Regions from separate parts of the Mesobacillus jeotgali genome, predicted to be linked through region 2. Evidence: a T-box and tRNA genes for the amino acid it is inferred to sense, from the RefSeq annotation. Region 2 holds a T-box; the other holds one or more tRNA genes.
What was found. A T-box is a leader RNA that pairs with one kind of tRNA and senses whether it is charged. The one in region 2 lies ahead of pheS (phenylalanine--tRNA ligase subunit alpha), so its partner is inferred to be a tRNA-Phe.

Region 1 (3,379 bases), 210 kb from region 2:
AAATCGAGTATATGTTTCAGTTCCATTTTTCATGACATGTGCTCCAAATAAATTGTAGCTCTGGAACAGATTCCCTTCATGGAACAAATGCAATTCAAACTCAGTAGGATTAATCACCATTGCCCTCCACCTGCCTTTTGTAAAACTAAAGAAACTGCCTATTTCAGTAGTATTCTAGTTACCTTAAGGAATTCCTTGTAAACATTTTTTTAATATTTCGACAATAATACTTAGAAAGAATTAAATTTCGACAAAACCACTAAAATGGTAGCGCTTTAATGTACTAAATCTTCCAATTACGCGAAATTTGGAGAACGAAAGTTCAAAAATGAATAATGATTCATTAGAAAGATTAGTTGAATTTATTAGGTTTGATAGAGGAAATAGGAGAAAAAATGTTTTCCACTGATAACGTTTTCATCTTTTTGGAGGAAGTGACTTGTGTCGTGATTCTAAATTTAAGTGAGGATCCTAGGTTGGAGTTGCTATGACATGGAGCTAGCAGTATTGTGTGGGTAGCTAAGTAAGGGCATTTTGATTGAGTCTGTTATGAAACACGTATTATTTGGCTTTACTCTCGCTTATTCGGACATTATAATAATCCCCAACACTACTACTTTATGTGACGGGATTTCTCTTCCTATCACTGACCGGGCATATACCTCTTCGTATGTTACCGGTTTTGAACTTGTCTCTCATAACGAGGTACATATTTCTTCTTTTTGTTACCGGTTTTGAACTTGTCTCTCATAACGGGGCACATATTTCTTCTTTATGTTACCGGTTTTGAACTTGTCTCTCATAACGAGGCACATATTTCTTCTTTATGTTACCGGTTTTGAGCCAGAATCTTCATAAGTGGGAATAAACTAATTTTGTTACCGGTTTTACCTTTACCTCCTTAACCAGTCACATAATGTTTTTTTCTTGCACCACTAACCGGGCAATAATATATTAGCCACTTTTAAACAGCTTATTTCTTTCTTAGTGCATGCTGCTTGATGTATTGAAAGATAGCAATTCAAAAGTACATTTGGATTAAATACCTGGAATCCAAAATTACATGAAAATGAAAAAAAGCCGTTAGCATAATTGCTAACAGCTTTTCTTATGACCCCTACGGGATTCGAACCCGTGTTACCGCCGTGAAAGGGCGGTGTCTTAACCGCTTGACCAAGGGGCCTTATGGCGGAGAAGGAGGGATTTGAACCCTCGCGCCGGTTACCCGACCTACACCCTTAGCAGGGGCGCCTCTTCAGCCTCTTGAGTACTTCCCCAGAAATATGGCTCCGCAGGTAGGATTCGAACCTACGACCGCTCGGTTAACAGCCGAGTGCTCTACCACTGAGCTACTGCGGAATAATATAAAAAATGGGCCTAAGTGGACTCGAACCACCGACCTCACGCTTATCAGGCGTGCGCTCTAACCAGCTGAGCTATAGGCCCTCATGGAGCGGGTGATGGGAATCGAACCCACTACATCAGCTTGGAAGGCTGAGGTTTTACCAGTAAACTACACCCGCATATAAAAAAGGGGCGACTGATGGGAATCGAACCCACGAATGTCGGAACCACAATCCGATGCGTTAACCACTTCGCCACAATCGCCATATCTATAATTGCATTTCATTTAAATTAAATAAGGTGGCTCAGGACGGAATCGAACCGCCGACACAAGGATTTTCAGTCCTTTGCTCTACCGACTGAGCTACTGAGCCACTATAATATTGTTGCCTAAACTTTGACTTATTTAAGTCCTTTGCTCGAATGACTTTCGGTCTTTCTCGCAGATTGCCGCAGAAGCTTATTCAGGAAGTGAGCAATCTGCTCTACCGACTGAGCTACTGAAATAAAAATGGCGGTCCCGACCGGGATCGAACCGGCGATCTCCTGCGTGACAGGCAGGCATGTTAACCGCTACACCACGGGACCAGGATCTTTTCAAGTGCAGTACTTGAAAAGAACTTAATTGATTGCGGGGGCAGGATTTGAACCTGCGACCTTCGGGTTATGAGCCCGACGAGCTACCGGACTGCTCCACCCCGCGACGATATTAATTACATAATTTTGTTGATGCTCTAAGTGAGCATGGACTGTCCCGATCTCAGGAAGCTTACTCAAGTAGCAGCTCGATCGGTACAACTCGCAGCATATTCAGTGAAGTAACGCTCGTTGCTCCACCCCGCGACGATACTATTTAATAAAATTATGGAGGAGGTAGAGGGATTCGAACCCCCGCGCGGTGTTACCCGCCTGTCGGTTTTCAAGACCGATCCCTTCAGCCAGACTTGGGTATACCTCCGTATGAAAATCAAGTAAAATGGTGGACCTTGTAGGACTCGAACCTACGACCGGACGGTTATGAGCCGTCTGCTCTAACCAGCTGAGCTAAAGGTCCAGGATATCCTAGATTGAATAGGTTCAACCAGATTAAAATTGGTAGCGGCGGAGGGGATCGAACCCCCGACCTTACGGGTATGAACCGTACGCTCTAGCCAGCTGAGCTACACCGCCAAATTATTATTTTTTAAAACTTATGGTGGAGCCTAGCGGGATCGAACCGCTGACCTCCTGCGTGCAAGGCAGGCGCTCTCCCAGCTGAGCTAAGGCCCCAAATTATAAAAAGGATGGTCGGGAAGACAGGATTCGAACCTGCGACCCCTTGGTCCCAAACCAAGTGCTCTACCAAGCTGAGCTACTCCCCGATAAAGAGAAAATATAATGGCACGCCCGAAAGGAGTCGAACCCATAACCTTCTGATCCGTAGTCAGACGCTCTATCCAATTGAGCTACGGGCGCATATTTAGTACATTAGCTAACTTGGTGGTGCCGAGGACCGGAATCGAACCGGTACGGTAGTCACCTACCGCAGGATTTTAAGTCCTGTGCGTCTGCCAGTTCCGCCACCCCGGCTTAGGAACTATGGAGCGGAAGACGGGATTCGAACCCGCGACCCCAACCTTGGCAAGGTTGTATTCTACCACTGAACTACTTCCGCATTATATTGCTTTTTGAAGAAATGGTGCGGGTGAAGGGAGTCGAACCCCCACGCCTTGCGGCGCCAGATCCTAAGTCTGGTGCGTCTGCCAATTCCGCCACACCCGCATATTATTTCAAAAAAGTGGTGAGCCATGAAGGACTCGAACCTTCGACCCTCTGATTAAAAGTCAGATGCTCTACCGACTGAGCTAATGGCTCGTACAAAAGGTGCCGGCAAGAGGACTTGAACCCCCAACCTACTGATTACAAGTCAGTTGCTCTACCAATTGAGCTACACCGGCATGGTGAGTAAATAATGGTGGAGGATGACGGGATCGAACCGCCGACCCTCTGCTTGTAAGGCAGATGCTCTCCCAGCTGAGCTAATCCTCCATTTGAA
Region 2 (3,379 bases):
TACCTAGAATCGCTCCGACTTCATATGCGACACCAAGCATGCTCATTGCATCAGCACGGTTTGGGGTCAAGCCAAGCTCAAGGATTTCGTCATCCCTGTTAAGGACTTCCAGCGCGTCCTGGCCGATTTCCGTGTCAGGAGTGAAATTGTAGATTCCCTCAGCATACTCCTTCGGTGCCAGCTTGCCTTCAATGCCAAGTTCCTGAAGTGAGCAAATCATCCCGTGGGATTCTTCTCCGCGAAGCTTTGCTTTTTTAATTTTGAAGTTGCCAGGAAGAACAGCACCCACTGTTGCAACGGCAACCTTCTGTCCTTTGCCGACATTAGGCGCACCGCAGATGATCTGGACTGTCTCACCGTTTCCAAGGTCAACGAGTGTTTTGTTTAGCTTCTCTGCATTCGGATGCTTTTCACATTCAAGGACATGGCCGACAACTACGCCCTTCAAGCCTTCATTTAATTTTTCTACGCCTTCTACCTCGATGCCGCTCTTGGTGATTTTTTCGGCAAGCTCTTCAGCAGAAACGCCTTCCAAATCGATATATTCTTGCAGCCATTTATATGATACCAACATGGTTTTACCCTCCTAATCCTTATTCTTCAACTGAAAATTGCTTCAAGAAACGGACATCGTTAGTATAGAAATGACGGATGTCGTCGACTCCATATTTGAGCATCGTGATACGCTCAGGTCCCATTCCGAATGCAAATCCGGTGTATTTCTTTGAATCGTATCCAGCCATTTCAAGAACATTCGGATGGACCATCCCTGCTCCTAGAATCTCAATCCAGCCAGTTCCCTTACATACGCTGCAGCCTGATCCGCCGCAAATTTTACAGGAAATATCCATTTCGACAGATGGCTCAGTGAAAGGGAAGAAGCTTGGGCGCAGACGGATTTCACGGTCTTCGCCGAACATTTTCTTTGCAAAAACTTCAAGCGTTCCCTTCAGGTCGCTCATTCTAACATTTTCATCGACGACAAGCCCTTCAATCTGCATGAACTGGTGGGAGTGTGTCGCATCATCGTTGTCACGGCGATATACCTTGCCCGGGCAGATGATTTTAACCGGACCCTTGCCCTGGTGTTTTTCCATCGTCCTTGCCTGGACAGGGGAGGTGTGTGTGCGCATCAATGTTTCTTCTGTGATGTAGAAGGAATCCTGCATATCACGCGCTGGATGCCCCTTCGGAAGGTTCAATGCTTCAAAGTTATAGTAATCTTTTTCAACTTCCGGACCTTCTTCTACTGTGTAACCCATACCAATGAAAAGATCTTCAATTTCCTCGATGATGCTTGTAAGCGGATGATGGCTGCCGGTCTTTACAGGTCTACCAGGAAGTGTTACATCAATTTCTTCAGCAGCCAATTGCTTTTGGACGGCTGCCTCCTCGAGTTCCTTTTGCTTCACTTCGATCTGGCCGGAAATCGCATCGCGGACTTCATTTGCCAGGGCACCCATTTTCGGTCTTTCTTCAGCCGATAACTTGCCCATTCCTTTTAGCACTTCTGTGATTGGACCCTTTTTTCCAAGATAGGAAACGCGAATATCATTTAATTCTTTAAGGTCGGCTGCTGCGGCGACTTTTTCAAGAGCCTCAGCCTGCAGTTCTTTTAAACGATCCTGCATGGTAAATCCTCCTTCATATTCTTCTTTTTTGAACACAAAAAGACCTCATCCCGGATAAAGGGACGAGGTTCAAGGTTATCGCGGTACCACCCTTTTTAACAGGCAATACTGTTATGTATTACGTGTTCGCTTCATTGAGATAACGGCTTGTGCCGGTGCATCTTTACGCTTAGAGAAGCGGTCCCGATGCCAACTTAGGAGGTGAACTTCGCTTGTATGTTCCATAAAAATGCTTCCAGTCACCGGCATTTTCTCCCTGGATGGCCATCTTCAAGCTACTTTTCTCCGTCAACGTTTTTAAAATATTATTTTTGCTGTTTATTATATTATAATCTAAGCGCAGTATCAAATGGTTTTAGCGCCTATTTTGCTGTTTTTAAATAATATAGCAGAATACCTGCAGCCACAGCGACATTCAGTGACTCACTTTTACCGTAGATTGGGATATAAAGATTTTGCGTTGTTTTGTGCAGCAGTTCTTTCTTTACACCGCTTCCTTCATTTCCAACGAGCAAGGCGAAGGTTTCCTTATTGTCCACTTCCGTAAAAACAACTCCATTCTCAAGAGCAGTTCCATAAACCGGTATGTCCTCAGCTTGTAGTTTAGTGGTCCACTCGGACAGGTCGCCACTTAACACTGGCAAATGGAAATGGCTTCCCTGGGCAGAACGGAGCACTTTCGGATTATACATATCGACACTGCCTTTTCCGACAACGACTGCATCAACCCCGGCTGCATCGGCTGTCCTGATCATCGTACCCAGGTTGCCCGGGTCCTGGACAGAATCGATCAGCAAATAGCTTTTTCCTTTTGTCAGCGTCTGCTTCGGCTGCCGGCATACTGCAAATATCCCCTGAGTCGTTTCCGTATCAGCAAGCTGCCTGCTGATTTCATCCGTCACAACCGTAACAGGAATGGAACCGTAATCAAGACCAGGCGGCAGCTCCGTTTTTTCGCTTAAAATAATTTCTTCTACATCTTCTTTTTTTGTGAGTGCTTCTTCAACTAAATGGAAGCCCTCGACAAGGAACATGCGGGTCTTGTCGCGTTCCTTACGCGTCAGCAATTTTTTCCACTGTTTAACTTGCGGATTTTTATCAGATTGAATGTACTTCAACTCTGGCTCTCCTTTAATATGGCTTGTCAATTTTACTATTATAGCTCAAAACAGATACATAATAAAACCAAAATTGTTAATCCTATAACCATCTTGGTATTTTGAAAGGAGTTTGAACAAAGGATGAACTTAAACCTTAGGAATGCTGTCATTTCAAATGTAGCAGGAAATTCACAGGACGAGCTTAAAGATACGATCGTCGACGCAATCCAGAACGGCGAGGAAAAAATGCTTCCAGGGCTAGGGGTTTTGTTTGAAGTAATCTGGCAAAACGCCTCAGAGGAAGAAAAGCAGGAGATGCTGAACGCTTTGGAAGATGGATTGAAAGGAAAGCAATAATTTGGGAAGGACTCCTTCATTTTGAGGAGTTCTTTTTTTGTTGCTTTTACACCAAGGTGTAAAACGGGAATATCTTCGCATATTTATTTTGGAAGCATCTTCGAAAAGAGCTTCAATGCGAAAACAGCCATCTATAAAAATAAAGATGAGGAAGCCGTCGGCTCCCTCTTTTATTGCTTATTCAAAAGTTATTTTTTCAACTGTTTCTTTATCAAGACGCTTGATGACTTCAACGATCAGCTTTACAGCGTTTTCGTAGTCGTCACGGTGAAGCATCGCTGCATGTGAGTG

Region 1: it encodes a tRNA-Phe, which carries the amino acid that the T-box ahead of pheS (phenylalanine--tRNA ligase subunit alpha) is inferred to sense. The anticodon was not compared.

Annotation. Positions count from the first base shown of each region.
Region 1 covers NZ_CP109811.1:3,804,216-3,807,594, forward strand. Annotated here, with positions in the region: gene glgB (1,4-alpha-glucan branching protein GlgB) at 1-120, opposite strand, end outside; tRNA gene FOF60_RS19445 (tRNA-Glu) at 1,112-1,183, opposite strand; tRNA gene FOF60_RS19450 (tRNA-Ser) at 1,187-1,277, opposite strand; tRNA gene FOF60_RS19455 (tRNA-Asn) at 1,285-1,359, opposite strand; tRNA gene FOF60_RS19460 (tRNA-Ile) at 1,373-1,446, opposite strand; tRNA gene FOF60_RS19465 (tRNA-Gly) at 1,450-1,523, opposite strand; tRNA gene FOF60_RS19470 (tRNA-His) at 1,536-1,608, opposite strand; tRNA gene FOF60_RS19475 (tRNA-Phe) at 1,646-1,718, opposite strand; tRNA gene FOF60_RS19480 (tRNA-Asp) at 1,857-1,932, opposite strand; tRNA gene FOF60_RS19485 (tRNA-Met) at 1,974-2,047, opposite strand; tRNA gene FOF60_RS19490 (tRNA-Ser) at 2,210-2,302, opposite strand; tRNA gene FOF60_RS19495 (tRNA-Ile) at 2,322-2,398, opposite strand; tRNA gene FOF60_RS19500 (tRNA-Met) at 2,438-2,514, opposite strand; tRNA gene FOF60_RS19505 (tRNA-Ala) at 2,538-2,613, opposite strand; tRNA gene FOF60_RS19510 (tRNA-Pro) at 2,629-2,705, opposite strand; tRNA gene FOF60_RS19515 (tRNA-Arg) at 2,723-2,799, opposite strand; tRNA gene FOF60_RS19520 (tRNA-Leu) at 2,825-2,913, opposite strand; tRNA gene FOF60_RS19525 (tRNA-Gly) at 2,924-2,998, opposite strand; tRNA gene FOF60_RS19530 (tRNA-Leu) at 3,021-3,105, opposite strand; tRNA gene FOF60_RS19535 (tRNA-Lys) at 3,123-3,198, opposite strand; tRNA gene FOF60_RS19540 (tRNA-Thr) at 3,209-3,281, opposite strand; tRNA gene FOF60_RS19545 (tRNA-Val) at 3,297-3,372, opposite strand.
Region 2 covers NZ_CP109811.1:3,589,341-3,592,719, forward strand. Annotated here, with positions in the region: gene pheT (phenylalanine--tRNA ligase subunit beta) at 1-574, opposite strand, end outside; gene pheS (phenylalanine--tRNA ligase subunit alpha) at 594-1,631, opposite strand; T-box leader at 1,687-1,932, opposite strand; gene FOF60_RS18420 (TrmH family RNA methyltransferase) at 1,994-2,749, opposite strand; gene sspI (small acid-soluble spore protein SspI) at 2,873-3,088, shown strand; gene FOF60_RS18430 (M42 family metallopeptidase) at 3,266-3,379, opposite strand, start outside.